DNA from 3 places in the Streptomyces sp. NPDC048001 genome. Region 1 is predicted to be linked to each of the others. Evidence: riboswitches for the same ligand, from Rfam matches in the RefSeq annotation. Region 1 holds a riboswitch; each other region holds the start of a gene.
What was found. Region 1 has a riboswitch for cobalamin ahead of ACGF15_RS08075 (energy-coupling factor ABC transporter permease). Riboswitches for the same ligand answer to the same signal wherever they lie in the genome.
Positions count from the first base shown of each region.

Region 2: linked by a shared signal. The riboswitch ahead of ACGF15_RS11875 ((2Fe-2S)-binding protein) and the one ahead of ACGF15_RS08075 (energy-coupling factor ABC transporter permease) in region 1 are both predicted to bind cobalamin.
Region 3: linked by a shared signal. The riboswitch ahead of metE (5-methyltetrahydropteroyltriglutamate--homocysteine S-methyltransferase) and the one ahead of ACGF15_RS08075 (energy-coupling factor ABC transporter permease) in region 1 are both predicted to bind cobalamin.

Region 1 covers NZ_JBIDBN010000003.1:340,835-350,698, reverse strand. Annotated here, with positions in the region: gene nagB (glucosamine-6-phosphate deaminase) at 1-34, opposite strand, end outside; gene ACGF15_RS08100 (ATP-binding protein) at 329-3,589, shown strand; gene ACGF15_RS08095 (siderophore-interacting protein) at 3,698-4,558, opposite strand; gene ACGF15_RS08090 (ATP-binding cassette domain-containing protein) at 4,701-5,528, opposite strand; gene cbiQ (cobalt ECF transporter T component CbiQ) at 5,525-6,274, opposite strand; gene ACGF15_RS08080 (energy-coupling factor ABC transporter substrate-binding protein) at 6,278-6,631, opposite strand; gene ACGF15_RS08075 (energy-coupling factor ABC transporter permease) at 6,628-7,326, opposite strand; cobalamin riboswitch at 7,355-7,577, opposite strand; gene ACGF15_RS08070 (PTS fructose transporter subunit IIA) at 7,648-8,082, opposite strand; gene dhaL (dihydroxyacetone kinase subunit DhaL) at 8,079-8,723, opposite strand; gene dhaK (dihydroxyacetone kinase subunit DhaK) at 8,791-9,783, opposite strand.
Region 2 covers NZ_JBIDBN010000005.1:327,182-337,045, reverse strand. Annotated here, with positions in the region: gene ACGF15_RS11910 (iron ABC transporter permease) at 1-167, shown strand, start outside; gene ACGF15_RS11905 (ABC transporter ATP-binding protein) at 164-979, shown strand; gene ACGF15_RS11900 (class I SAM-dependent methyltransferase) at 987-1,790, opposite strand; gene ACGF15_RS11895 (alpha-hydroxy-acid oxidizing protein) at 1,787-2,992, opposite strand; gene ACGF15_RS11890 (alpha/beta fold hydrolase) at 3,473-4,309, opposite strand; gene ACGF15_RS11885 (class I SAM-dependent methyltransferase) at 4,745-5,434, shown strand; gene ACGF15_RS11880 (hypothetical protein) at 5,573-6,643, opposite strand; gene ACGF15_RS11875 ((2Fe-2S)-binding protein) at 6,846-7,598, opposite strand; cobalamin riboswitch at 7,770-7,890, opposite strand; gene ACGF15_RS11870 (metal-sensitive transcriptional regulator) at 8,067-8,333, shown strand; gene ACGF15_RS11865 (cation:proton antiporter) at 8,427-9,764, opposite strand.
Region 3 covers NZ_JBIDBN010000022.1:45,345-55,208, forward strand. Annotated here, with positions in the region: gene aceB (malate synthase A) at 1-390, shown strand, start outside; gene ACGF15_RS28690 (3-hydroxybutyryl-CoA dehydrogenase) at 387-1,280, shown strand; cobalamin riboswitch at 1,478-1,696, shown strand; gene metE (5-methyltetrahydropteroyltriglutamate--homocysteine S-methyltransferase) at 1,861-4,179, shown strand; gene ACGF15_RS28700 (NAD(P)-binding domain-containing protein) at 4,656-6,020, opposite strand; gene ACGF15_RS28705 (metalloregulator ArsR/SmtB family transcription factor) at 6,234-6,596, shown strand; gene ACGF15_RS28710 (helix-turn-helix domain-containing protein) at 7,128-8,039, shown strand; gene ACGF15_RS28715 (class I SAM-dependent methyltransferase) at 8,102-8,857, shown strand; gene ACGF15_RS28720 (AMP-binding protein) at 8,854-9,864, shown strand, end outside.

The sequences.
Region 1 (9,864 bases):
CCGCGGCGGAGTCCGGGACGATGACAACTTCCACGAGGATCCCTGTCTCTGGAAAGCGCAGCAGTGGTTTAGACCAATCTACCTGCTGGGGCGGCCTCCTGTCTCGCCCGGTCCACCTGGCGGGCACCCGGGGCCGCGTGCCGCCCCGACCCGGCCCGCCCGGGGGCGGACGGCAGCCGCCCGGAGCGGTGCGAGGGGCCGGCCGGGCCTCCCGGACCGCCGCCCCGGCGGCGCACCCGCCGGGGCACCGCCGGAGGAGCGCCGCCGCAGGACGGTCGCCGTCCGCACCGTGCTCCCGGCAGGCCGCCCGGGACGGGACAATGGACCGGTGACCCTCCGCTACCTCGTGCTCGGCCCGGCCCGGGCCCGGCGCGCGGACGGCGGCCCCGCCCCCCTCAGCGGTGCCCGCCTGCGCGCCCTGCTCACCGCCCTCGCCGCCGCCGGGGGACGGCCCGTCGCCGCCGCGGACCTCGCCGGCGACGTCTGGCCCCCCGACGTCCCCCACCCGACGGACGCCCCCGCCGCCCTCCAGGCACTGGTCGGGCGGTTGCGCCGGGCGCTCGGCCCGGGGGCCGTCGCCACCGCGCCGGGCGGCTACCGGCTCACCGCGGACCCGGACGAGATCGACCTCTTCCGCTTCGAGCGCCTCGCCGCCGAGGGCCGGACGGCCCTCGACACCGGAGCCCCCCGGCGCGCGGCCGAACTGCTCGGCAGGGCCCTCGCCCTGTGGCGGGGGCCCGCCCTCGCCGACCTCCCCGCCCGGGAGGCCGACCCGATCGCGGCCCGGGCCGAACGGCGCCGGGCCGCGGCCCACCGCGACCGCCTCGCGGCCGAGGTGGCCCTCGGCCGGGCCGAGGGCGCCCTGCCCGACCTGGCAGACCTCGCCTCCGCCGCACCGCTGGACGAGCCGCTGCACGCCCTCCTGCTGCGCGCACTGCGCTCGGCCGGGCACCCCGCCCGGGCCCTCCAGGAGTACGAGGACCTCCGCACGCGGCTGGCCGAGCGCCTCGGCACCGACCCCGGCCCCGAACTGCGGCGGCTCCACGCCGAGCTGCTGGCCGGGGACCACCGCCCCGTGCCCGCCCCGCTGCCCCGGCCGCTCACCCGCTTCATCGGCCGCGAGCGGGAACTGGCCGCCCTCGCCGCGGCCTTGGAGGGCCACCGGCTCGTCACCCTGACCGGCCCGGGCGGCGCGGGGAAGACCCGCCTCGCCCTGGAGGCCGCCCGGGCCGCCGCCCGCGCCGCCCACCTGGTCGAGCTCGGGGCCGTGCACGAGGGGCACGACGTCCCCGGGGCCGTGCTCGCCGCGATCGGTGCCCGCCCCCTCGGCCCCTCCGCGGGCCCCTCCGCGGGCGGCGCCCCCCGCGACCCGCTGACCGTGCTCGTCGAGGAGTGCGCCCACCGCGACGCCCTGCTGGTCCTCGACAACTGCGAGCACGTGCTGGACGCGGCGGCCCGGCTCGCGGAGACCCTGCTCACCGCCTGCCCCCGCCTCACGATCCTCGCCACCGGCCGGGAACCGCTCGGCGTGACCGGCGAACGCGTCCACGCCGTGGGCCCGCTGACCCGGCCGGAGGCACTGCGCCTGCTGGAGGACCGGGGCGCCGCGGTGCGCGCCGGGTTCTCGGCCGCCCAGGACCCGCACGCCTGCGCCGAGATCTGCCGCCGCCTCGACGGACTGCCGCTGGCCGTGGAACTGGCGGCCGCCCGGCTGACCGCCCTCACACCCCGCCAGATCGCCGACCGGCTGGACGACCGCTTCCGGCTGCTGACCGGCGGAGACCGTACCGCACCACCCCGCCGCCGGACCCTGCGCGCCGTCGTCGACTGGTCCTGGGACCCGCTCACCCCGGACGAGCGCCGGGTGCTGAGGCGGGCGTCCGTGTTCACCGGAGGCTTCGGCCTCGCCGCCGCGGAGGACGTCTGCGGGCCCGGCACCCTCGACCTCCTCGCCTCCCTGGTCGCCAAGTCCCTCGTGACGGCCACCCCCGCCGGAGCGGACGGCATGCGCTACGGGCTGCTGGAGACCATCGCCGAGTACGCCGCGGAGCAGCTCGAAGCGGCCGGTGACGGCGCCGACGCGCGCCGCCGCCACCTGCGCTCCTACCGCGAGCTCGCCCGCGCGGGCGACGCCGGGCTCCGCGGACCCCGGCGCGCCGACTGGCTGCGGCGCCTGGAGACGGAGCACGGCAACCTCGGGACGGCGCTGCGCACGGCCGTCCGGGAGGAGGACGAGCAGGAGGCCCTCTGCCTGGTGCTCGCGCTCAGCTGGTTCTGGCAGCAGTCCGGACACCAGGGCGACGCCCGCACCTGGGCGCCCGCGGCCGCCGCACTCGGTCCCGACCCCTTCGCCCCGGCACCCCCGCCCGAGGGGGCACCGGGCGCGGCCGGGCCCCGGGTGCGCCCGGCGGGTCCGGTGCCCCGCCCCGCACCGGCCACCGCCCCGCCGTGGCGCGGGGAAGTGCTCCGGGAGGCCCGCAGGGGCGTCCACCTGATCGCCCTCGCGGCCGGTGGGGCGGAGGGCGGCGGCCCGGAACGGCTGCGCGCGATCGCCGCGGCCTACCGGCCCGGGCTGCCCCAACTGCGCTCCCAGCCCGCCTCGATGTGGTTCTTCGTGCGCCTGATGACCGGCGGCACCGGCTCGCTCGCCGAGGCCGCGGACGCGGTCGTCGCCGCCTTCGACGGCGAGGAGGGCGGCTGGGACCTGGCCCTCGCCCTCCTCGTCCGCGCCCGGCTCACCTCCGGCTCCGGCGCCCCCGACCGCGCCGTCCGGGACGGCGAGCGCGCCCTGCTGCTGTTCGAGGCCGCGGGCGACCCCTGGGGCGTCGCCGAGTGCCACGCGGCCCGCGGCGCCGCCCACGAGGCGGCCGGACGCCACGTCCGGGCCGCTTCGGACTTCGGGCGCGCCGCCGATGCCGCCGCCCGCTCCGGGGCCGGCTCCCCCGTGCCGCTGTTCCGGGCGCGGAGGGCCGCCGCCCTGCTGCGGGCCGGCCCCGCGGGCCCGGCGGCCGAGGCCGCCGAGGAGGAGCTGGCCGGCGCCGCCGCGGAGGCCGACCGGTGCACCCCCGAGGCGGCGTTCACCGCACGGATGCTGCTGGCCCTGCACTACGGGGCGACCGGGAGGGGAGCGGCGGCGCGCGGGGAACTGGACCGGGCCGGGGAACTGCTCGCCTTCGCCGGACCCGCACCCTTCCTCGGCGCGGTCGCCGGCACCCGGGCCTGGCTCGACTGCCAGGACGGCGAGTTCACCCGCGCACTGGCCCACCTCGCCGACGCCGTCCGGCGGCTGCGTCCGCTGGCCGACCGGATCGCCCCCGGTCTGACGGCCGGCCAGCTGCCCTGTGCGGCATGGGCGCTGGCCCGGACCGGCCGGGCCGCCGACGGCGCCCGGCTGCTCGGCGCCTACGACGCCCACCCCGCCCCCCGGGCCGCCACCGGGTTCTGCCCCCTGCCCGACGGGCAGGCGGTGCGCCGCACGGCCGAGCGGGAGCTGCGCCGGGAACTGGGGGAGCGCTATTCCGCGCTCCACGCCCGGGGGCGCGCCCTGTCCGTCGCCGCGGCCGCGGACCTGCTGGACGGCGCGGACTGAGGTCCCCGGGCCGGTCCCGCTGCTGCGCCGTCGACGGAACCGGGCCCGCGGTCCCGGGGCCGCGCGCCGAGGGCCCGGGCCCTGCGGCCCCCGAGCGCCCGGGCCCGGTCAGCCCTCGCCCCGCTCCGCCAGCCTCTCCCGCGCCTCCGCGAGGTCCGCCTCGGTCGGTGCGTCGTCCTGGCTGAGCGCCGCCCGCCAGTAGCCCGCGAACTCCACCGCGGAGCGGGCCATGCCCCGGTCCCGGAGCAGGTGCCGCCGGAGCGCCCGGACCGTGGACGCCTCGCCCGCCAGCCACGCCCGCTCCGGCGGCCCGTCCGGGAGGCGGGCGGCCCGCACCGCCCGCAGGAGTTCGGCGCCGTGCGCGGCGCCGGTGGGGGAGCGGGGCAGCCAGTGGATGCGCACCGCCGCCGCCGTGGCGATCTCCCGGGCGTCCTCGATCTCGGTGTAGACCACCGCCTGCGCCGTGGGCGGCAGGGCTTCCAGCAGGGTGCCGAGCGCCGGGAGCCCCGACTCGTCGCAGGCGAACAGCAGCCGCCGGGCCTCCCCGGCCGGACGGGGCACGGCGAAGAGCTCCGAGGGGCCGACCATCCCGAGGGTGTCCCCGGCGCCCGCTGCCGCCGCCCAGCGTGTCGCGGGTCCGGCGTCCCGGTGCAGCACGAAGTCGACGTCGATCTCCCGCGCCCCCGGCCGGTGGGCGCGCAGGGTGTAGCTGCGCATCCAGGGGCGCTCCTCCTCGGGCAGGGCCGTGTACGCCGCGTACCAGCGCATCACGTCGCCGTCCGCGGGGGCCTCGGGCAGGACGGGCGTTCCGCGCCCCGCGCGCGGGAAGAACAGCTTCACCTGCCGGTCGGGGCCGGGGGCCGGCAGCTCGCCGAGCGACGGGGCGTGGAAGGTGACGCGCCGCATGTGCGGGGTGAGCCGCCGGGCGGCGGCGACACGGATGTACCTGACGGGCGTCGACGGGGACACGGGCCCTCCTCGGGCGTCCTGCGCGGCGGCCGGTCCGCCGCGGAAGGCCCCACCGTCGCACCCGCCTCCTGCGCGCCGCCGACACGCCGCCGACACCGTGCCGCCGTGCGCCGACACCGTGCCGCCGTGCGGCGGCACGGCCTCAGGTCGCGGCCGGAAGCCAGCGCGCCAGGTCCTCGGCGGTCCGCGGACCGGGGTCGCCCTCCGCCAGGAGGCCGTGGGCCCGCAGCACCGCGCTCACCGCCGCGCCCCACGGCCGCCGCAGCCGTGCCGCGTCCAGCAGGCCCTGGTCGGTCAGCAGCCGGGCCGCGGGACCGGTGTGCAGCCCGTCCGGGGCGAGGACGGCCGCGTCGTCGGCCCAGCGCAGCGCCAGGTCGACGTCGTGGGTGGCCATCACCACCGTCGTCCCGCCGTCCCGGAGGCGGCCGAGGAGGTCCAGCAGCCGTTCCTGCCCGTGCGGGTCGAGCCCGGCCGTCGGCTCGTCGAGCACCAGCACGCTCGGGCGCATCGCGACCGCGCCCGCGATCGCGGCCCGCTTGCGCTGCCCGTACGAGAGCAGATGGGTCGGCCGGTCGCGCAGGCCCGTGATGTCCAGGGCCTGAAGCGCCTCGTCCACCCGGGCGCGGACGGCGTCCTCGGGAAGCCCGAGGTTCATCGGCCCGAAGGAGACGTCCTGCTCGACCGAGGCGGCGAACAGCTGGTCGTCCGGGTCCTGCACGACCAGTTGCACCGTGGTGCGCAGCCGCGTCAGCCCCGCCCGGTCGTAGGCGACCGGCTCGCCGCGGAGCAGCAGCCGGCCGGCCGTCGGCCGCAGTCCGCCGCTCAGCAGCCGCAGCAGGGTGGTCTTGCCGCCTCCGTTGCGCCCGAGCAGGGCCGTGGCCCTGCCCTCGGGCAGCGCGAGCGACACGCCGTCGAGGACCGGGGGCCCGTCCTGGTAGGCGAAGCGGGCGTCATGGAGCCGGACGATCACAGGGCGTACCTTTCGAGCAGGAGGGTCGCGAGCACGATGCCCGCGAGCAGCGCGGCCACCCCGCAGAGGAAGGGCCGGGAGGGAGCGGCGCCCGGCACCAGCACCCGCAGTGTGCCGTCGTAGCCGCGGCCGGCGAGCCCGTTCTGGAGCCGCTCGGCGCGGTCGAAGGCCCGGACGAACGCGGTCGCGCCCAGTCCGGCGAGCGACCGCCACACGGCGGCGCGGCTGGTGTGCCCCAGCCGCGCCGCCTGGGCCTGCCTCACCTGGTGCACCGCGTCCAGCAGCAGGAAGCTGATCCGGTACATCACCAGGGCCACGTCCACGACGGGCGCCGGGACGCCCGCCCGCACCAGCCGGGGCAGGACGTCCGACAGCGGGGTGGTGAACGCGAACAGCAGCACCCCGAGGGAGGCCGCCGAGGTCCGCAGCAGCAGCCTGCCCGCGTCGGCGGGTCCCTCCGGCGCCAGGGACACCAGCCCGGCCGGCCCGCCCACGGCGAACAGCAGCGGGACCGCCCCGGTGACGCAGAAGCCCAGCGGGATGCGGAACGCCCGCCACAGCTGACGCGGGGGCACGCCCGCGGGTCCGAGGAGCACGGCGAGCGTGGCACCCGCCACCAGCACGGCGCCGGGCCAGGGCGGCAGGCACACCGCCGAGACGGTCAACCCCAGGCCGAGCAGGGCCTTCTCGGCCGGATGGCGGCGGCGCCAGCGGCTGCTGTGCGCCGCAGCGTCGATCGGCAGCACGTCTCAGCCGCTCTCTGCGGTCCCGGCGGCGTCGTCGGAGGGCTGCGCCGCCCGTGCCCTGGCCTCGCCCTGGCGGCGGCCGCGGTGGACGCCGAAGTAGTAGGCGAGGACACCGGCGCCGAGGGCGGCCTGGAGCGAGAAGAGCCCCGACTCGATCTCCCCGGAGGGCGGCTCGTACAGCGGGGAGAACCAGGGTTCGTAGTCCGGCTCCAGCTCGGTGATGGCGGCCTCGGCCTGGCCGTCCGCACCGGCGAACGGCTCCTCCTTGTGGTCCCCGAGGCCCAGGGCGAGGGGGAGCACCGCGAGCGCCAGCACGGCGAGGACGAGCAGCGCGTTGATCTTCGTGTTCCGGTTCATCGGGCCGCGGCCTCCTTGTGTGCTGCACGGCCGCCGGACACCAGCACGCCGAGCCGGGTCAGATCGCCCTTGCTGGACTTCACGAGCAGCCGCATCACCAGCACCGTGAGCAGGCCCTCGCTGACCGCCAGCGGGAGCTGCGTGACGGCGAAGATGCCCGCGAACTTGGCCAGCGAGCCGGCGACTCCGGTGCCCGGGTCCGGGAAGGCCAGCGCCAGCTGCACGGAGGTGACGCAGTACGTGGACAGGTCGGCGACGAAGGCGGCGAAGAACACGCTCACCATCAGCGGCACGTCCCAGCGCCGCAGCAGCCGGAACACCGCGTACCCGGCCCAGGGCCCGACCACCGCCATGGAGAAGACGTTGGCGCCGAGCGTGGTGAGCCCGCCGTGCGCCAGCAGCAGCGCCTGGAACAGCAGGGTGATCGTTCCGAGGACCGCCATCACCGGTGGTCTGAACAGGATCGCGCCCAGGCCCGTTCCGGTGGGATGGGAGCAACTGCCCGTCACGGAAGGGATCTTCAGCGCGGACAGGACGAAGGTGAACGCACCGGACGCCCCGAGCAGCAGGGTCGACTCGGGGTGGGCCCTGACCTCGCGGGACAGTGCGCGGACGCCGTGGACGACGAAGGGCGCGGACGCCGCGCCCCAGGCGACGGCGTGCAGCGGGGGGAGATACCCCTCGGCTATATGCATGGTTGGGAGACCCTCTCCAGCACCTCGTGGATGGACAACGCGCCCTGGCCGGTCTCCTGGCTGACGGGAAGGTGCCCGGAAGGACTCTTCCGGGCACGGCGAACCGCCCGGCTCCGCCTTCCCAGGCACCGCGGTCTCCCGCGGCGCCCAGTGGCTCCCCGAAGGGGGTGGAGCCGGACTCCCGATCACAGTGGCGAGGGCCGCACCGGTACCGCACCGGTTTCCCGTACACCAAGGCCCCGTGACACTAGTCCCCCGGCCGCCGCCACCACAAGGCACGCACCGGTGCACCCACCGGCGCGCGGACCCCCGCCCGCGCCCTCACTCCTTGCGGTAGCCGTACGCCTCCCCGGCCGCCGCCGCCACCGCGTCCAGGTCGCCTCCGGCCGAGGCGGTGACCACGGCCGCCACCGCGCCCTCCACGAACGGCGCGTCCACCAGGCGGGTGCCGGGGGGCAGTTCGCCGCCCTCGGCGAGCAGGGCCTTGACCGTGAGCACGGCACTGCCCAGGTCGGCCAGGACCGCCACGCCCGCCCCCGCGTCGACCGAGCGGGCCGCGGCGGCGATCAGCTCGGCGCTGGTGCCGGTGCCGCCGTCGGGCCCGCCGCCCGCCGCGGCGACGGGAGCGCCCTGCGCCCCGCCGCCCGCCAGCTCCGAGGCCAGTTCCGCCACCGACTCCGCGACCCGGGCGCTGTGCGAGACGAGCACGACGCCCACCCGCGCGGTGCCGCCGCCCGCGGCCGTCCCGCCGTTCACGACGCCCCCCGGGCGGCGGTCTCGGCCAGCGCCGCGACCAGCAGCGCCGACGATGTCGCCCCGGGGTCCTGGTGGCCGATGCTCCGCTCGCCCAGATAGCTCGCCCGCCCCTTGCGGGCCCTCAGCGGCACCGTCGCCAGGGCGCCGCCGGCCGCCGCGGAACCCGCCGAGGCGAACCCCTCGGGGTCCTCGGCCAGCGCCTGCGCGGCGGGCTCCAGCGCGTCGATCATCGTCTTGTCCCCGGGCACCGCGCCCCCCAGGCGGGACACGGCCGCGACCCCCTCCTGCAGCGCCTTCGCGAACTGCTCGGGGGAGACCTCGCCCGCCGGGCCCAGCGACTTGCCCGCGCTGCGCAGCAGCGTCCCGTACAGCGGGCCCGAGGCCCCGCCGACGGAGGAGATCAGCCGGCCTCCCGCCAGTACCAGCACCGCGCCCGGGGTCGCGGGTGCCGCCTCCTGAAGGGCCGCGGTCACCGCGGCGAAGCCGCGTCTGAGGTTGGTGCCGTGGTCCGCGTCCCCGATCGCCGCGTCCAGCTCGGTCAGCCGGTCGGCCTCGCGGTCCACGGCCGCGGCGGCTGCCGACAGCCAGCGGCGGAAGAACTCGGTGTCGAGCACGGGCGCTCCCTCGGGGTTCGGGCTCATGGGTGTCCGGGTGGTCGGTCCGCTGTGTGCGGGGCGGTTCCAGGTGCCGGGCGGGCCCGGCGGGGCGTCAGCGGCCCCAGCGCAGGGCCGGGGTGGCCACCGGGGCGTCCCACAGGCGCAGCAGCTCCTCGTCCGCCTGGCAGAGCGTCACCGAGCAGCCCGCCATGTCCAGCGAGGTCACATAGCTGCCGACGAGGGTGCGGACGGCGGGCACCCCGCGGCTGCCCAGCACCCGCTGCACCTCCGCGTTGAAGCCGTACAGCTCCAGCAGGGGGGTGGCGCCCATGCCGTTGACCAGCGCCAGCACCGGACCGGTGGGCTGCAGGTCGTCCAGGACGGCCTCCACCGCGAAGTCCGCGATCTCCCCGGAGGTCATCATCGGCCGCCGCTCGCGGCCCGGTTCGCCGTGGATGCCGACGCCCAGCTCCAGCTCGCCCGCCGGGAGGTCGAAGGTGGGGCCGCCCTTGGCGGGCGTGCTGCAGGCGCTGAGCGCCACCCCGAAGCTGCGGGACGAGGAGTTGACCTTCCGGGCCACCGCCTCCACCCGCTCCAGCGGGGCGCCCTCCTCGGCCAGCGCCCCGGCGATCTTCTCCACCAGCAGCGTGGCGCCGGTGCCCCGGCGCCCGGCGGTGTAGAGGCTGTCGGTCACGGCCACGTCGTCGTCGACGAGGACCGTCGCCAGCCGCACCCCCTCGTCCTCGGCCAGTTCGGCGGCCATCGCGAAGTTCAGCACGTCGCCCGTGTAGTTCTTGACGACGAACAGCACGCCCTCGCCGCTGTCGACCGCGGCGGCGGCCCGCACCATCTGGTCCGGAACGGGGCTGGTGAAGACCTCGCCGGGGCAGGCGGCGTCGAGCATCCCCGGCCCCACGAAGCCCCCGTGCAGCGGCTCGTGGCCCGAGCCCCCGCCGGAGACCAGGGCGACCTTCCCCGCCACCGGGGCGTCGCCGCGCACGATCACCCGGTTGTCCACGTCGACGGCGAGCTCGGGGTGGGCGGCGGCCATCCCCCTGAGGGCGTCCGGGACCACCGTCTCCGGCACATTGATGAGCATCCTCAACGCATTCCTCCTGGCGGCCTCGCCGATGTGCTCCCCGCCGGGGCGGTGCCCCGTGCGGGGAGGCGGAACGAACTCCGGCGC
Region 2 (9,864 bases), on a different contig from region 1:
CGCTCGCCGGGGCCTGCTTCCTCGTCTGGGCGGACATCGCCGCACGGACGGTGGCCGCGCCGATGGAGATTCCCGTGGGCGTGCTGACCGCGCTGTGCGGCGGACCGTTCTTCCTGTGGCTGATGCGCCGGGACGCGCGGCGGGGCGACGAGCGGGGGCGGGCATGAGCGCGGCAGCACTGAGCGTCGAGCACCTCACCCTCAGCGCAGGGGTCCGCCGGGTGGTCCAGGACGTCTCCCTGGCCGCCGCCCCCGGCGAGGTGATCGGCCTGGTCGGCCCCAACGGCAGCGGCAAGTCGAGCCTGCTGCGGGCGGTCTACCGGGTCCTGCGTCCCGACGAGGGGCGCATCCGGGTGGACGGCGACGACCCCTGGGGGATGTCCGCACGGACGCTGGCGCGCACCCTCGCCGCCGTGGTGCAGGACCCGGGTGCGGCCTTCGACCTGACCGTGCGCGACGTGGTGGCCATGGGCAGGACGCCCCACAAGCGGCTCCTGGACGGGGACACCGCCGAGGACGCCCGGCTGGTCGCCGCCGCGCTGTCGGCCGTGGACGCCGAGGACCTGGCCGACCGCGGCTTCGACCGGCTGTCGGGCGGTGAGCGGCAGCGGGTGCTGATCGCCCGCGCGCTGGCCCAGGAGCCGGCGCTGCTGGTGATGGACGAACCGACCAACCACTTGGACGTGCGGCACCAGTTGCAGGTGCTCGGCCTGGTGCGCAGGCTGCCCGCCACGGTGCTGGTGGCCCTGCACGACCTCAATCTGGCCGCCTACTACTGCGACCGCATCCATGTGCTGCAGGCGGGGCGGATCGTGGCCTCGGGCACCCCCGCGGAGGTCCTCACCCCGCGTCTGCTGGAGGAGGTGTACGGGGTGGTGGGCGAGGTGCGGGTGCATCCCCGGACCGGGGCGCCGCAGGTCACCTTCCTGCCGGACGAGGCGGACCGGGAGGCCGCCGCGTCCGGTGCGCAGCCCTGCTGACGACGGCTCAGGCAGGCCGGGTCGCCGTGAGCGTGACCGTCGCCATGCCCATCTCGACGAGACCGGGCCGCGAGAGCCGGTCGAGCACGGCCGGGACGTCCTCGGGCAGGACGCCGGGCAGCTCCCCGATGCCCGGGGCGAGGTGGCCGACGGTCAGGCGCCAGAAGCGGCCCATCGGGGTGTCGTGCGCCACGGTCGGGACCGTGGTGCGCAAAGTGACGTCCGTGAGGCCGTGGGCGGCGGCGGTCCGGGGGAGGTCGGGGCCCCAGTCGGTGCAGTCGGTGCCGAGGCGGTCGGCCAGGACCTGCAGGGCGCCCAGCGAGACCCGCCGGTAGCGCGGGTCCCGTGCGGCCTCCAGGGGGAACCGGGCGGGTTCCTCGATGACGAGGCGGCCGCCCGGGGCCAGCCACCGGACGATCCGGCCGAAGACCTCCCGGCGGGTGGGCAGGTGGTGGAGGAGGTAGCGGACGTGGACGACGTCGAAGCAGCCGTCGGGGAAGTCCTCGGCCGTGGCGTCGTGGCGGAGGACCTCGAGCCGGTCCTGGCGTATCGCCTCCAGGAAGCGGAGGTCGAGCTCCGTGGCGGTCACCCGCGCGGAGGGGAAGAGGTCGAGCATCCGCAGGGCCACGCTGCCGGTCCCGGCGGCGAGTTCCAGACAGCGGCGGACGGGACGGGAGGGGGGCCCGCCCGCGGTGAGGGCCTCGACGGAGACCGGGTCCAGGACCTCGGCCAGGGCGGCCAGGCGGGCCGCCTCCTCGGCCCCGGTGTGGCTGAAGATACGGTCGCCGTAGCGCTCGGCGTGCGTGGTCATCGGGTCCTCCCGGGCGTGGGTGCGGGGACGGGGGTGAGGTCGGCGGGCGAGAGGGTGCCGGGGCCGCGGTGGCCGGTGAGGGCGAGCGCCCCGGTGAACTCGGACTCCAGGCACCGCAGGACGTGGGCGACGCCGTCCTGGCCGCCGACGGCGAGACCGTAGAGCCAAGGCCTGCCGATCATGACGGCGCTCGCGCCCAGCGCGAGGGCGATCAGGACGTCGGTCCCGGTGCGGACGCCCGAGTCGAAGAGGACGGGCAGCCGGCCGGCGACGGCCTCGACCACGCCGGGCAGGCAGTCCAGAGCGGCCGTACCGCTGTCGAGCTGGCGTCCGCCGTGGTTGGAGACGACGAGCCCGTCGGCACCCGCGTCCACCAGAAGTGCCGCCTCGTCCGGTCGGCAGACCCCCTTCACGACCACGGGCAGCTCCGTCCAGGAGCGCAGCAGCGCGAGGTCCCCGGGGCGGAGGGCGGGACGGGTGTAGAGGCGGTTCCAGGTGGCCGCGGCGGCCGGGACCTCGGCCGGGTCGAGGGCGGCACCGCCCGGGACCGGTCGGGCGCCGATTCCGGCGAGTTCCCGGAAGCGGGGGTCGGACACGTAGTTCCCGATGCCGTGCCCGTGCCGGAAGGGGAAGAACCCGGAGTCGAGTTCACGGGTGCGCCAGCCGGCGACATGGCAGTCGCCCTGGAGCACGAGGGCGGTGTATCCGGCGTTCTCCGCGCGTTCGACGAGCGAACGGGCCAGCTTCTCGTCGTCGGGCCAGGCGAACTGGAACCAGCGGCGGCCCCGGGGGGCCGCCGCGGCGACCTCCTCCAGCGAGGTCGAGGTGGCCGAGGACAGCACCTGGACGACCCCCGCGTCGGCGGCGGCACGGGCCGCCGCCCGCTCGGCCTCGGGGTGGGCCAGGTCGGCCACCCCGGCGGGGGCGAGCATCACCGGCACGGACAGGGTGGTGCCCAGCACCGTGCAGGAGGGATCGCAGCCCGTTCCGTCGCGCAGGATGCGGTAGTTCAGCCCCCACCGGGCGAAGGCGTCCTCGTTGGCGACGACGGTGCGCTCCCTTCCCGCGCCGCCCGCGATGTAGTCGAAATGCGGTCGCGGCAGGATGTCGCGGGCGGCATCCACCAGCCCTTGGACGGTGAACGGAAAGGGGCTTCCTCCATCGGCGAAGACCTGACTCTGATAGCCGCCCGTGTAGGACATCGCGAATTCCTCCCCCGTTGCGAAGACGACGCCGATTCTGACCGCGAGCGGGAAGGGGTTCAAGGGCGCACAGAGGGGGCGCACCGGATTCCCGCATTCTGCTCCTCGTGCCCCGTGTGACGGAAAACCAGGCCTCACCGACGTCAAACTGCTACATCAGGACGATCTTTGACGGCGGGGGGAAGAATCGGGGGTTGAACCCGGATCTGCTGCGAATCGACATCCGAGGCCCGCTGTTCCGCGAATCCGGCTCACCCCGACCAGCGCCGGATAGGCGCGTAGCACAGCCGCAGGACACCGGATGCGGGCATTCCGGCCTCTGTTTCCAGCCGATTCCCAGCAGGCTCGGAAAAGCGGGTCCCCTGCGGGCTGTCCCGTGAGTTGTGGTCGTCCGGGGTCCGGCGGTCAGCTGCAAGCGGGCGCGCCCCACTCTGGGTATCAGGGGGCACCAAGCGCCGCCGAACCGCTCGAACGACAAGGTCATCCCTTGATGAACTCGGTGATCTGCGAGGCGATTTTCCTCGGGGCCATGACGACGGCACCATGGTTGAGTCCGGGCAGGGAGCGGTGGTCGGCCTGCGGCAGGATCTCGGTGACGGCGAGGGCGGCGCGCCGGAACGCGGCCGGGCTCCTGCCACCGGTCAGTACTCGGGTGCGTACGGCCACCCCCTTCCACTCCTCGGCATCGAGCGGCTTGCCTTGCTGGGTATCGCCCATGACCGCGATGTCATAGGGCAGAGTGCCGGCCAGCTCGGTGAGATGCGCCCACGTCTTCGGCATGAGCTTCATGAAGAACACGGCGATGCCGGGCATGCCCTGCACTCGGGTCATGAAGTACGTGACCGCGTCACTGTGCCGACCTTCCGCAAGCAGCACGGTGATCTGCTGCGCGAGATCCTCGGGTGGCCCGTGGTCGCCTTCGGCGACCACGAACGGCGGCTCGTACACAGCCAGGCGGTGGAGGTTCACTCCGGCAGCGGCCGCGCGCAGGGCGAGGACCGCCCCTGAGGAGGAGCCGAACAGCGACGCCGAACCGCCGACGTGTTCGACCAGCGCCGCGATGTCCTCAATCTCGCGGTCGGGGGTGTAGGCGCGGGCGTCACCGCTGGCACCCCGTCCGCGCCGGTCGTAGTTGACGACGGTGAAGTGCTGGGCGAGGAGAGCCGCGAGCTTGGTCGTGTCGGAGCGGTCCGCCAGCGCCGAAGCGACCAGGATGACGGCCGGCCCGCGCCCCGACTGCTCGCATGCGATCTCGGTGCCGTCGGCGGAGACGACACGCGCCTCGACTCTGGCGGACCAGTCTCGGCCTGTTGGCATATTCATCTCTCCGGTTCACGCAGGGGCCGTACTACTGTGGTGTGCGTTGCTGCCGATAGGACCCCCGCGGGGCGGAGAACTCATCGGTGCGCACGGCCGATGGACGTCGAAGCCCTCACAGGTTGCGGGCGACCACCCGCCGCCCGCCGCCCTCGGCCGCCGCCTGGGCACCGGACGCCGGGCCCCGCGACCGCGCCGGGCCCCTCCCGGTACGGGCCGGGTGCGTGGACGACGCGGCGATACACCCGGGCCGGACACGCCCGGCCCGCCACGACCACCCACGAAGGGACCAGGACCCTGCAGAGCGATCTCACGACCTGTGGCACGCCCGTCGGCGAGCGCTACGGCGACAGGCTGTTCAGCGGCGCGGGGGACGGGGAGCTGGCGCGACTCACCGCCCTGGCGCAGGCGTTCGACCCCGCCACCCGGCACCGGTTGGACGCACTGGGGATCCGGCCCGGATGGCGCTGCCTGGACGTCGGTGCCGGGCCGGGCAGCATCACCGGCTGGCTCGCCGAGCGGACGGGCGACGGCGGCGAGGTCCTCGCCGTCGACCGGGACACCCGGTTCCTCGAACCGCTGAGGCAGCAGGGCATCGGTGTCCTCCGGGCGGATCTGCTGGACCCGGCGACCGACCCCGGCCTGTTCGACCTGATTCACGCCCGGTTCGTGGTGATGCACATCCGCGAACGCGGGCAGGTGCTGCGGCGGCTGGCGTCCTGGCTGCGGCCGGGCGGCCTGCTCGTCGTCGGCGACAACGCCGACCTGGGCACACCCGGATCGCCCCACGAGCGGTACCGCACCACCATGGGCGCGCTCTGGCTCGCCCTGGAGCAGGCCATCGGCACCGACATCGACCACGGCCGCCGCCTCCCCGCCGCCCTGGCGACCGCGGGCCTGGTCGACATCGGTGCGGCGGTGGACATCCCGCCCGTCGGGCCCGGCACCCCGATGTCGAGATTCTGGCGGCTCACCCTCGCCCAGGCACGCCCCCTGGTCGTGGCCACGGGTCTGGCGGACCACGCGGACGTCGACGCGGTGGAGGCGTACCTGGAGGCCCCGGACACCTGGGACCTGTCCCTCGGCCTGGTCACGGCATGGGGGCGGCGTCCCCGCGCCGAGTAGGGCGGGCGGCCGGGCTGCGGGGCTTGCCCGGGGTGCACTGCCGGCGCCGCCGGGCGGACCGCGGGAGGCCGGGCGCGAGGCGCCCGGCGGGGGCTTCCCGCCGGGCGCCTCGCGCGGGCCGGCCGGACTCCCGGCCCGTCAGGAGGCCCCGCAGAGCGCGATCGCCTGCACCTTGCCCTTGACCTGCTGCGCCACCCAGCCGTCACCCGAGCCGGACGGGGAACTGGTGCGCACGTAGTCGTAGATGTTCCCGCCGTTCGCGCGGTGGAAGGTGTTGGAGAAGTGGCCGCCTCCGACGACCCTGCTGCCGGACGGGCAGGTCGCCTTGACCGCCTGCGCGTCGCCGCTCGGGTCGCTCACCACCACACCCGGCGCCTCGTCCGCGGGCACGCACAGCGCCACCGCCTGCACCTTGCCCTTCATCTGCTGCGCCACCCAGGCGTCACCCGCACGTGAAGGGGAGTTCGCGAGCACGGCGTCGTACATCGTGCCGCCGTTGGCGTAGTGGAAGGTGTTGGAGAAGTGGCCGCCTCCGACGACCCTCCTGCCGGACGGGCAGGTCGCCCTGGCCGCCTGCGCGTCGCCGCTCGGGTCGCTCACCACCACACTCGGCGCCCGGTCCTCGGGCGCGCACAGGGCCACCGCCTGCACCTTCCCCTTGACCTGCTGCGCCAGCCAGCCGTCACCCGCACGCGAGGGGGAACTGCTGCGCACGTAGTCGTAGATCGTGCCGCCGTTGGCGTAGTGGAAGACGTTCGAGAAGAAGCCGCCTCCGGCCACCCTGGTACCGGAGGGGCAGGTCGCCTTGACCGCCTGCCCGTCCGCGCTCGGGTCGCTCACCGCCACGCTCGGCGCCTCGTCCGCCGGCACGCACAGGGCGACGGCCTGCGCCTTGCCCTTCAGCTGCTGCACGGTCCACCCGTCGCCCGCGCGCGTGGGCGCGTTCGCCCGCACCGCGTCGTAGATGTCGCCGCCGTTGGCGTAGTGGAAGGTGTTCGAGAAGTGGCCGCCTCCGGCCACCCTGGTACCGGAGGGGCACGTCGCCTTCGACGCCTGCCCGTCGGCACTCGACGGACCGACCACCACCTGCGGCGCGGTGGGTGCGGCGGCGGGCCGCGCTCCGGCGGGCGCCGCCCCGGTGAGCAGGAGCAGCGGCAGCACCGCGGCGGCGGCGCAGAGCCGGACCCGGGCAGTAGCCAGTGGGTTCATGTGGGGGAGGTTCCTTCCTCGGCCGCGACCCGCCCGGTGCGGATCGCCACCGCTGCCGACTCCCCGCCCCCACCCCCGACAAACACCCCAGGCAGCCGGACAACTCCTCTGGGTGACATTCGTCGTATCGCGAGAACCCCGGAAAGGATTCGCCCGTCTCGGCGCCGACCGCGGCGACGACACCGCGGCGGACGGGGCGGGTTCAGCCCGCGACCCCCCGCCGCACCGGGACGCCGCCCGGCCGTCGGTGCAGCACGCACTCCCCGCACATCCCGCCGCCGGGTGCGCGGTAGTACAGGCAGCAGCTACCGCGCCGGTAGGCGAGCGGGTCCCGGTCGAGGACCCCCTCCCCCGCCATCGGCTCCCGGTCGAGGAGCGCGCCGGCCAGGGCCACCGGGTCGCCCCCGGCGCCGGGAGCGTGTCCGCCGAGCACCCGGGCGGCACCGACCAGGGCCGAGGCCGCATTGCCGCGCAGGGTGAGCGGGGAGAGGGTGAACTCGCGGCGCAGGACCAGGGCGAAGGGCTCCAGGTTGCGCACCATGACGGTGTCGTGGAGCGCGTCCACCAGAGCCGCCGGGGACGGTGCGCCCACCGCGGTCCCGGGCGGCGGACAGGCCGAGGGCCGGGGCAGCCAGAGTTCGATCGGGCCGGTCGGGGGCGTCCGCCACAGCAGCCGGTCGGGGGCGAGGTCGGGCACCCGGCCGGTGAGCACGGCCGCCCCCAGGGCGACGGACCACAGCCGGGCGGCGGTGCCGATGTGCAGGGTGGAGGCGGCGACGCGCCGCTGGTCGGAGCCGAGTCGCCGGCCGACCTCCGCCACGTACCCCTCCAGCACCCGCCGGTCGCCGTAGAGGGCGGAGAGCGGCCGGAACCCGGCGGCGTCGGGCCGCTCGCCCGCAGCGATCTCGAAGTAGGGCCCGACCGCACCCACCCGCGCGAGCAGGTCCGGGGTCACCGCCCGGCCGCCCCGGCACGAGCGGTGCGGACCACCGCGCGGGGCCCGGTCCGCCGGGGTGCCGCGCCGCGCCGCGCATCGCCGTACCGGGGGTCGCCGCCTGGGAGGCACACGGTGCCACCGTCCTCTCTCGGGGAGCTCCGCCCCGGGGTGCCGAGGTGCGACGGCGCGAGTCTCCTGACTCGGGATCCACGCTCCCCCGGCCTTCAGGCCCCTCGCAGGGGCCGTGGCCGCCGCGGGGTCGCTCCCCCTTCACAGTGGCGGTACCGTGCCGGACTCCCACCGGCTTCCTGCGCGCCGTCGCCTGTCCGACGCAGCATCCCAGAAGCGGCGCCCGGCGCGCCAGCGGGCCTTCCGGGGGCGGTCCGGACGGTGGCACCCGCACGCGGAGCGGTTGCCACCTCCGGGAAATATACCCACAGGGGTATCCTGGGTCAGCGTGGAAGACGGAGGACGGGAGGAAACCCGGTGAAGGTAGAAGAAGAGGCGGCCCCCGCGGTCCTCAACCGCCTGCGCCGCGCCCAGGGCCAGCTCGCCGGTGTCATCGCCATGATCGAGTCGGGCCGGGACTGCAGGGAGGTCGTCACCCAGCTGGCCGCGGTCTCCCGCGCACTGGACCGCGCCGGGTTCAAGATCGTGGCCAGTGGGATGCGCCAGTGCCTGACCGACCCCGGCGAGGAGGCGCAGCCGCTGACGGAGCAGGAGCTGGAGAAGCTGTTCCTGGCCCTGGCCTGAGTCGCGCGGCGCCCGCTCCGGGGCCCCGGCCCGGCACCGGGCCACCGCCCCCGGCGCGGGCGCCGCGGGCGGTCGCACCCGGCCGGGTCCGGTTCAGTCCCCGGCGGTACGCCCCGGCCCGGCCTCGGCCGGGTCGGGAGCCGGTGCGGTGCGGGGGCCCGCGACCCTGCCGCCCTCCGGCCCGTCTCCCGGTGCCGCCTCCCGGCGGTCGGCCCCGGAATCGGACCCGGTGTCATCGTCGTCGCCGCCGGGGATGCCCGCCAGGTCGTCCACATGGAACATCCGCGCGATGGGCACATCGGTGCTGCTGTGGGCGACGATCGACGCCGCGATGCAGACGGCGATCAGCGTGTACGCCTGCTCGCCCTGCGGGATCCCCGCCTGCAGCACCAGCAGGCCGTAGACCACCGAGGCGAAGCCCTTGGGCCCGAACCAGGCCGCGACCAGCTTCTCCCGGCGTGTGAAGCGCGTCCCCACCAGGGACAGCAGCAGCGAGGCCGGGCGGATCAGCACGATGGCGAGGAAGACCGCCGCATACCCGCCGAGGGACAGGTCGCCGAAGAGCTGCGGGGTCAGCAGGGCACCGAAGACGAGCAGCGCGGCGAACTTGGCGAGCTCGGCCAGCGCCTCGCCGAGCGGCTCGAAGGCGGACTTGGCCTCCGGGGAGACGGCGGTGAGCACCGCACCGGCGGAGAAGGCCGCGAGGTAGGGGTTGGCATGGGTCAGGTGGCACAGGCCGTAGAGGATGACGCCGATCGCGAGCGGCAGCAGGGGCTGCAGCTTCGGCTCCGGACCCAGCAGACGGAAGCGCGCCAGGTAGTTGACGAACAGCGGCAGGACCACACCGAAGGCCAGTCCCAGCCCGAGCTCCAGGGCGATCTTGGCGGGCGAGGACTCGGCGCTGCCGGCCGTCGGGCCGGCGGCCGCGATCAGCAGCAGGACCACGGGGAGCGCCAGGCCGTCGTTGATGCCGCTCTCCACGTTGAGCAGTTGGCGGAGCTTGGCCGGGACCTCCTTGCGTCCGACGATCGCCGAGGCGAACACCGGATCGGTGGGCGCGAGGACGGCTCCCACGAGGAAGGAGGTCGTCCAGTCCAGCCCGACCAGGTAGTGCGCGATCACGGCCATGCCGACCAGCGCGAGCGGCATGCCGAGGCTCAGCGCCCTGGCCGGGTTGCGCCAGTTGCGGCGCAGCGCCGGGAGGGAGACGTGCATGCCGTCGGTGAAGAGGACGGCGAAGAGGGCGAGGTCCGCGGTGACGCCCACGATGCCGCTGTCGGGGGTGACATGGATCAGCCCGAGGAACCCGTCGCTGACGAGGGCGCCGCCGACGAGGAAGAGCAGCGAGGTGGAGAGCACCGTCCGGGCGGCCAGGCCCGAGAGCAGCACGGCGATGAGCAGCGCCGCTCCGAAGACAGCGACAAGGACCATGACCTGGACTTCCGTTCGGCGAGTGCGGCCGTCCGCCGGTCGTGGCCCGGTGCCGGCCGACCGGTCGCCACCCGTCGGCCACCGCGGTCCGGTCCGCGGG
Region 3 (9,864 bases), on a different contig from region 1:
GCCGACCTGCTGTCGGTGCGCAGGATCAGCGGCCCGCCGACGCCCGAGGGCGTGCGCACCAACGTCGCGGTCGCACTGCGGTACTTCTCCGCCTGGCTCCGCGGCCGGGGCGCGGTCGCCGTGGACGGGCTGATGGAGGACGCGGCGACCGCCGAGATCGCGCGTGTGCAGATCTGGCAGTGGCTGCGGCACCGGGTGATCGGCAGGGAGGAGGTGCTCGGCATCCTCGACGACGAACTCGCCGCCCTCGGTGCCGCGTACCCGTGGGCTCCGCTCGACGAGGTCCGCGGGCTGTTCGAGCGGACGGCGCTGGGCGGCGAACTGCCGCTGTTCTTCACCCCCGAGGCCTACACGGAGCACCTGGTGCGGCGGACGGGGGCGGGGGCGTGAGCGGGGACATCCGGCGCGTCGGCGTGGTCGGCGGCGGACAGATGGGGGCAGGCATCGCGGAGGTCTGCGCGCGGGCGGGGCTGGACACGGTGGTGTGCGAGGTGGACGCCACCGCCGCCCGCGCCGCGCGGGACCGGGTGGTGGCCTCGCTCGACCGGGCGGTCCGGCGGGGCAAGGCCGAGGAGGCGGACGCCCGGGACGCGCTCGCCCGGATGGTCTTCACCGGCACCCTCGACGACCTCGCGGACCGGCAGCTCGTCGTCGAGGCGGTGGTGGAGAACCCGGCGGCCAAGACCGAGGTGTTCGCGGCGCTGGACAAGATCGTCGAGGATCCGGGCGCGGTGCTGGCGACCAACACCTCCTCCCTGCCGGTCATGCGGCTCGGGATGGCGACCGGGCGCGCCGACCGGGTGGTGGGGCTGCACTTCTTCAACCCGGTCCCGGTGCTGCCGCTGGTCGAGGTCGTCGGCTCCCTGCACACCTCCCCCGGGACGATCGCCGCCGTGCGGGACTTCGCCACCGGCACACTCGGCAGGACGGTGATCCGCTCCCAGGACCGGTCGGGCTTCGTCGTCAACGCGCTGCTCGTCCCGTACCTGCTGTCCGCCGTCCGGATGGCGGAGTCGGGCTTCGCGACCGCGGCCGACATCGACGCGGGCATGGAGCTGGGCTGCGCCCATCCCATGGGGCCACTGAAGCTCGCCGACCTGATCGGCCTGGACACCGTCGCCTCGATCGCACGGTCCCTGTACGAGGAGTTCCGCGAGCCGCTCTACGCGCCGCCGCCGCTGCTGCAGCGCATGGTCGAGGCGGGGCTCCTCGGCCGGAAGAGCGGGCGGGGGTTCCACACCTACGACCGGGGCCGACCGCCCGGTCCGGACGCGGGCTGAGGGGCCCGCACCGCCCGCCGGGGTGAGGGTCCCGGGGGCGGCAGAGGGCGGGAGGCGCGGATGCCGCGCTTCCCGCCCCGCGGCGGGTGCGGGCGGCGCCCGGCTCCCGTCCCCGGCAGGGGCCGGGGCGGTGCCCGCGTGAGACGGATCCCATCCGGATGACGGACACCTGCGTACGTTCCAATGCGACTACCCGTAGGCTTCCCGGTGCAGCTGGTTCGCCCCGTCCGCCAGGCGGGATGCGTCGTAAGAGGGAACCCGGTGGGAATCCGGGACTGCCCCGCAGCGGTGAGCGGGAACGACCGCCGTCATACGCACTGGGCCCGAAGGGCCTGGGAAGCGACGGCCAGTAGGTGTCCTCCCCCGGGAGGGCGAGCCCGCGAGTCCGAAGACCTGCCGACTGCCCGCGTGCGACCCGCTCGCGCGCGGAATCCCGGTGACCTCGAGGGCGGGTCGGCGATCACACCAGGCGGTCGACCGCGTCTTGCCGCGCGGGATCGTTCCCGTCCGGTCCGCCGTTCCTTCGCGCTCTCGTCCCGTCTCCGGGATCTCAGGGATTCATCTCGCGAAGGAGATCTCCGTGACAGCGAAGTCCGCAGCCGCGGCAGCACGGCCCACCGTGTACGGCTACCCCCGCCAGGGGCGGAACCGGGAACTGAAGAAGGCGATCGAGGGCTACTGGAAGGGCCGCGTCACCGCCGACGCCCTCCGTGGCACGGCCGCCGAGCTGCGCCGGGAGAACTGGCGGCAGCTCGCCGACGCCGGCGTCCACGAGGTGCCGACCGGCGACTTCTCGTACTACGACCACGTCCTGGACACCACCGTCATGGTCGGCGCGATCCCCGAGCGCCACCGCACCGCCGTCGCGGCCGACGCCCTGGACGGCTACTTCGCCATGGCCCGCGGCACGCAGGAGGTGGCGCCGCTGGAGATGACCAAGTGGTTCGACACCAACTACCACTACCTGGTGCCCGAGCTGGGACCGGACACCGCGTTCGCGGCGGACCCGGCCAAGCAGGTCGGCGAGGTGAAGGAGGCGCTGGCCCTCGGTCTCGCGGCCCGACCGGTCCTCGTCGGACCCGTGACCTACCTCCTGCTGTCCAAGCCCGCCCCCGGCGTCCCCGCCGGCTTCGACCCGCTGACCCTGCTGGACCGGCTGCTGCCCGTCTACGCCGAGGTGCTGGCCGACCTGCGCGCGGCGGGCGCCGAGTGGGTGCAGCTCGACGAGCCCGCGCTCGTGCAGGACCGCACCCCGGCCGAGCTGAACGCGGCCGAACGCGCCTACCGCGAGCTGGGCTCTCTCATTGACCGGCCCCGGCTGCTGGTCGCCTCGTACTTCGACCGGCTCGGCGAGACGCTGCCCCTGCTCGCCAAGGCCCCGGTCGAGGGTCTCGCCCTGGACTTCACCGGGGCCGCCGCCGCCAACCTGGACGCGCTCGCCGCCGCGGGCGGGCTGCCGGGCAAGCGCCTGGTCGCCGGCGTCGTCAACGGCCGGAACGTCTGGGTCAACGACCTCACCGCGTCCCTGTCCACGCTCGGCACCCTGCTGGGTCTGGCCGACCGGGTCGACGTGGCCGCCTCCTGCTCACTGCTCCACGTGCCCCTGGACGCGGCGGCCGAGCGGGACATCGACCCGCAGCTCCTGCGCTGGCTGGCCTTCGCCCGGCAGAAGACCGCCGAGATCGCCACCCTCGCCAAGGGCCTGTCCCAGGGGACCGGCGCCATCGCCGCCGAGCTGGCCGCCAACCGCGCCGACCTCGCCGCCCGCGCCGACTCCCCCGTCACCCGCGACCCCGCCGTGCGGGCCCGTGCCGCTGCGGTGACCGAGGCCGACGCACGCCGCTCCCAGCCGTACGCCGAGCGCACCGCCGCCCAGCGTGCCCACCTCGGCCTGCCGCTGCTGCCGACCACCACCATCGGCTCCTTCCCGCAGACCGCGGAACTGCGCACCGCCCGCGCCGAGCTGCGTGCCGGCCGCATCGGCCCGGCCGGGTACGAGGAGCGCATCAGGGCGGAGATCCAGGAGGTGATCGCCTTCCAGGAGAAGAGCGGTCTGGACGTCCTGGTGCACGGCGAGCCCGAGCGCAACGACATGGTCCAGTACTTCGCCGAGCAGCTCACGGGCTATCTCGCCACGCAGCACGGCTGGGTCCAGTCCTACGGCACCCGCTACGTCCGCCCGCCGATCCTCGCGGGCGACATCTCGCGGCCCGAGCCGATGACGGTCCGTTGGACGACGTACGCCCAGTCCCTCACGGACCGGCCCGTGAAGGGCATGCTCACCGGTCCGGTCACCATGCTGGCCTGGTCCTTCGTCCGGGACGACCAGCCGCTCGGCGACACCGCGCGCCAGGTCGCGCTCGCCCTGCGCGACGAGGTGGACGACCTGGAGGCGGCGGGGAGCTCGGTGATCCAGGTCGACGAGCCGGCGCTGCGCGAGACCCTCCCGCTGCGGGCCGCCGACCGGGCCGCCTATCTGGCGTGGGCTACCGAGGCGTTCCGGCTGAGCACCAGCGGGGTCCGCCCGGACACGCAGATCCACACCCACATGTGCTACGCCGAGTTCGGGGACGTCGTCCAGGCCATCGACGACCTCGACGCGGACGTCATCAGCCTGGAGGCCGCCCGCTCCCGTATGCAGGTGGCCCGCGAGCTGGCCTCGCACGGCTACCCGCGCGAGGCGGGCCCCGGCGTGTACGACATCCACTCCCCGCGCGTCCCGAGCGCCGAGGAGGCCGCCGGGCTGCTGCGCACGGGGCTGGAGGCCATCCCCGCCGAGCGGCTGTGGGTCAACCCGGACTGCGGCCTGAAGACCCGCGGGTGGCCGGAGACGCGGTCCTCGCTGGAGAACCTGGTCGCCGCCGCCCGCACCGTCCGCGGTGAGCTCGCGACGTCCTGACCCTCTCCTCGGTCTGCCGGGGCCGGGGCGCGGCTGCGCCCCGGCCCCGCGGTAGGCCGCGGATGACCCGGGAGCAGGTGCCGGCCGCCCCGGACCCGGTGCCCGGCACCGCCCGCCGGCCCGGCCCGTCGTACGGGGCCGGCGGGCGGACCTGGGCGCTGCGGGCGGGCTGTTCGGCGAGGTGCCGTGCGGAAGAGGTTCTCGGCGTACCCGAGGCCGCGGTCCGCGGGGTCCGGCCCCCGACGGGGGCGGTGGTCCACCACCGTGGGCAGTCTGGCCGGCGGGGCCGGCACCCGCTTCCCCCGGTCACGCGCCCCTGCGGCCGGCCTGCCGTGCGCGGTGGCGGCCTTCGGCGCCCCGGTCGGCAGTTGCCCCGTCAGATGCGCTGCGTCCAGGGGGCCTCGGGGTGCGGTGCCGCGGTCCGGCCGCCACCGTGCGCGGACGCCGGCCGGGTGGGCTGCGGGCTGCGGGCTGCGTCAGCCGCCGGAGGGTGCGGATCCGGTCGTGCCGAGAGGGACCGGCACGGGGGCGCAGCAGCCGCCCTCGCCGGCCGTCTCGCCGGTCTCGGGCTGGTCGAAGAGGCCGGAGCCTCCGCAGACGCCGGTCTCGGGGAGGGCGAGTTCGACGCGTCCGGCGGCCTCGTGGTCGCCGGCGAGGGCGGCGGCCACGGAGCGGACCTGCTCGTAGCCGGTGAGGGCGAGGAAGGTCGGAGCGCGCCCGTAGGACTTCATGCCGACCAGGTAGACGCCGGACTCGGCGTGCGAGAGCTCCTTCACGCCGTGCGGGTAGACGGTGCCGCAGGAGTGCTGGTTGGGGTCGATCAGCGGGGCGAGCCGGACCGGCGCCTGGAGGCGCTCGTCGAGGTCCAGGCGGAGTTCGCCGAGGAAGGACAGGTCGGGACGGAAACCGGTGAGGACGATGATCTCGTCGACCGGGTCGAGGCGCCGGCCGTCCTCGGCCACGAGGACGAGGCGGTCGCCGTCGCGTTCGATCGCCTCGGTGCGGAAGCCGGTGACCGCCTCGGCGTGGCCCTCGTCCACGGCGGCCCTGGCGGCGAGGCCGAGGGCGCCGCGGGCGGGGAGCTGGTCGGCGGTGCCGCCGCCGAAGGTGGAGCCGGAGATCCCCCTGCGCAGGATCCACAGCGCCTTCGTCCCCGCGCCGCCCTCCGACGCGGCCAGGTCGGCCAGCGCGGCGAGCGCGGTGAAGGCGGAGGCGCCGGAGCCGATGACGGCGGTGCGCCTGCCCGCGTAGCGGGCGCGGACGGCCGGGTCCCTCAGGTCGGGGACGCGGTAGGCGATCCGTGCGGCGGCGGCCTTCTCCCCCAGGGCCGGGAGGCCGGAGGCGGCAGCCGGTCCCGGCGTGGACCAGGTTCCGGAGGCGTCGATCACCGCCCGGGCGAGGATGCGCTCCTCACGTCCGCCGGCGTACGCGAGGTGCACGGCGAAGGGCCGGGCCTCGCGGTCCGCGTCCACGATCCGGTCGCGCCCGGCGCGGGAGACGCCGGTGACGGTGGCGCCGTAGCGGACCCGGCCGCCGAGGGCCTCGGCCAGCGGCTCGAGGTACCGCTCCACCCAGTCGCCGCCGGTCGGGTACGCCTTCGCGTCGGGCGCCACCCAGCCGGTGGACGCCAGCAGCTTCCCGGCCGCCGGGTCGACGACCTCGCCCCAGGTGGAGAACAGCCGCAGGTGTGCCCACTCGCGCACCGCCGCACCGGCGCCCGGGCCCGCCTCCAGGACCAGGGGCTCGATGCCCCGTCCCAGGAGATGGGAGGCGGCCGCCAGGCCGGCGGGTCCGGCGCCGATCACGAGGACGGGCAGGTGGTCGGTGGCTGTGGTGCTCACGGCACTCCTCATTGATTCGATATCCGTCGATGCCTTGTGCCGCCAGAGTGACACTTGATTCGACATGCGTCAACATAGACGTTCATCGAATCATGGCGCGGAGGGCGGCCCGGGCGTCATGGCGGCCCCCGTACTTCCACCGCCCCCCGGCGGGCGGCGTCGCGACCCGGTGACCCCGGGACCCGCTGCTTCGACATGTGTCAACATAGGGACATGCCGAGGACCAGGGACCTGCCGCTGCTCAAGCCCGAGGGCGACTGGTGCTGCCCGCCGCTCACCGAGCGGCCCCTGACCGCCGAGGAGGCCGAGCGGACCGCCGTCATGTTCAAGGCGCTGGGCGACCCGGTCCGCCTGCGGCTGTTCTCGGCGGTCGCCTCCCACCAGGGCGGCGAGGCCTGCGTGTGCGACATCTCGGACGTGGGCGTCTCCCAGCCGACCGTCTCCCACCATCTGAAGAAGCTCAGGGAGGCCGGGCTGCTCTCCTCCGAGCGGCGGGGCACCTGGGTCTACTACCGCGTCGAGCCGGCCGCCCTGGCGGCGATGGGCGCACTGCTCACCCAGGCCGCCGCGACCTGACGTCCCGGAGCCGGCCCCACCGCACGCGCACCGCGCCCGGTCGCGCGAGGGCGGCGACCACCCGGCGGCCCCACCGGGGGACACCCCGCACGCCGTCGCGAGCACTGCACGCCGCCGCGAGCGAGGCCCCGCGGGGCAGCCACCCGCGCCACGGGGCGCCCCGCCGACGGGCGGCACGGGCCCCGTTTGACGAATCGCGCACACGGCCTGACCGAGTTGCGTTCCGTCAGGGGCCCGGCCGTGCGCGCCGGCACGGGTCCACCCAAGCCGTCGGCGCAGCCAGGACCGGGTGCGGGCCTGCGGCACATGCCTGCGGTAGCTCCGTCCAGCAATCGAACGCTATAGAAAACCAGCATCCTGGTATGTTCCAATGGATGCGGCTTACGGATGCAGGGGGTGACTCCCGCACCCATCGCGGGTGCGGCGGCCATGTGGTGCGGCCGTGTCGTGAAGAGTGCCCCTGAATCCTCAGTAGACGGGGGGATGTGGCCGATGACACGTGTCGATGTTCGAACCGAGAGCCGGACCGCGATGCGCTTCAACGTGACCGCACGGTCCCACGACCGTGTGCAGATTATCCGGGAGCACGACGAAGAACCGCACGGAACGACGGTGAGCAACAGGTTCGGCGAAGTGCGGGCGCTGCTCGTCGAGGGCGGCCCTCACGAGATGATCAGACCCGGCAGGCTGCTCGCACCGCACGGGGAAGGGCAGCTGAGCATCTGCCGCCCCCTGGTCGGCGAGATCCTGGTGTTCCAGGACGGGAAGCACGCGACGGCCCGGGGCGCCCAGCTCGTCTGCTACGACAGCTCCCGTCCGTACAAGGTCGTCATGCCGGAGCGCTTCCGCATGGTGGCCCTCATGATGCCGCGCCGCCTGATGGGCCTGACGGCGAAGGACACCGAGATGCTCACCGCCAAGGTGTGGCCCGGATCGCACGGCCTCGGAGCACTGCTGTCCAACCTGCTCGTCGGCCTCGAACAGCACGCCGAGCATGTCGACACCGGCATCGACCTGCTCGGCGGCAGCATGGCCGGGCTGGCCGCGGCGCTCTTCGCGGAGCGGCTGCGCGCGATGGCCGAGGAGTCGGGAACGGGCCGGCCGACGCTGATGCTCAGCATCCAGGCGTTCATCAGGGAGCGGCTCTCCGACCCCGACCTCTGCCCGTCGGTCGTGGCCCAGCAGCACAACGTCTCGCTGCGCTACCTGCAGAAGATCTTCCACGAGCACAACGCCAGCCCGGCGCGCTGGATCAGGGACGAGCGGCTCGCCCGCTGCCGGTCCGAGATGGCCGACCCCCGATTCGACCACCTGTCCATCGCGGCGATCGGCGAACGCTCGGGGTTCTACGGGGCTTCGCACTTCAGCCGCCTGTTCAGGGACCGGTACGGCGTCACGCCCCGGGAGTTCCGAAAGAGCCGAGGAACCGCGCTCGCCGGCTAGCACGCGACGCCCCCCTTTCCATTCCAGGAAATGCTGTCACCACTCCCACGGAAGGCAATGCATTGACCAGCTTCGAATTCCCCGGAGAGTACTACGAGATCATGCGGGGCGATTTCCGCGATCTTGCCGCGGAAACGGATTTCCTGTCCTCCTTCGCCTCGGCCGGCGGACGTGTCCTGGATCTGGGCTGCGGGACGGGCACCAACCTCCGGGAGCTCGGCGCACGGGGCTTCTCGTGCCTCGGAGCAGACCAGAGTGCACGTTTCATCGAGTACGCGCGCGGCGCCGGTGGCAGGAACGTCGAGTACGTGCACGAACGGGCCGAGACCTTCACCACCGACGACCGGTTCGACCTCGTCTACAGCATCTTCATGACGCTCAACTACCTCCCCCGCGCCGAGCTGCGCACGGTGCTGCGGACCATGCGGGGGCTGCTGCGGCCCGGGGGCCATGTGGTGCTGGAGTTCGGCCACCTGCTGAACTTCGTGGAGGGCTTCCAGCAGCACACGGTGGCCCACCACCGTGGCGGCGACGGAGTGCTGATCACCCGGCTCGCCCGCCAGGCGATCAACCCGCACGCGGCGAACTGGCGCAACGAGGAGACCCTGCTCGTCCGGGAGAGCGACGGCCGGGTGTCCCTGTACGACAACTTCTTCGACCAGGCGGTCCTCACCGGACCGGAGGTGCGGGAGCTGCTCGCCGACGCGGGGCTGCGGATCATCGCGGAGTACGGCGGCTTCCGCAAGGAGCCGGTGCCCTTCCACGGGCGCGGCCCCCTGGTGATCGTGGCGACCGCGCAGGGGGAGGACTCGGAATGACGACCTCGGACACCGCGGCGACGGCCTCCGGCACCTCCTTCCTCGACGGCGGGCCCGCCGTCCCCCCGGCGGTGGCCGACCTCGGCGAGGCACTCGTGCGGGCGGCGGAGCGCGAGGACGCCTCCGAGGAGAGCATCCGGTTCATCCGCGCGGACGGCAGCGAGACGGGCATGAGCTACCGGCGGCTGCTGGACGACGCCGCGCGCATGCTCGCCGGGCTCCGTGCGGCGGGCCTCCTCCCCGGGGAGGCCGTGGTCCTCCAGGTCGCCGACGACCCCGAGCTGCTGACCGCCTTCTGGGCCTGCGTCCTGGGCGGGTTCGTACCGATGCCCGTCAACGCCGGAGCCACCGCCGACCAGCGTGCGGAGGCCCCCGGCCTGCTGGGGCGGGTGTGGGACGGCTACGGCGCGCCCCGGGTCCTCACCGGTGCCGGCCAGGAGCCGGCACCGGAGACGGCGGCCGACCCGCGCTGGGCGGACGCCTGGCTCGGGACGACCCGCGAGCTGCTCGCGCACGCGCCGGACCGGACCTGGCACCGGGCCGACGCCGACGATCCCGCCGTGCGGCTGCTGACCTCCGGCAGCACCGGCGTGCCCAAGGCCGTCGTGCTCACCCACCGCAACGTGCTCAGCCGGACCGCGGCGACCGCCCGGGTGAACCGGCTGGGCGAGCGGACGCGCACCTTCAACTGGATGCCCCTGGACCATGTGGGCGGTCTGGTGATGTTCCACGCACGGGACGTCTACCTCGGCTGCCGCCAGGTCCACGCCCGCTTCGAGTGGGTGCTCGACGACCCGCTGCGCTGGCTCGACGTGATGGACCGTCACCGCTCGGACACGACCTGGGCGCCGAACTTCGCCTTCGGGCTCATCAACGACCAGGCGGACAGGCTCGCCGGGCGGTCCTGGGACCTCTCCTGCGTGCGCTACATCATGAACGGCGGGGAGGCGGTCCGCAGCGGTGTGGTCCGCCGCTTCCTGGAGGTGCTCGCCCCCTTCGGGCTGCCC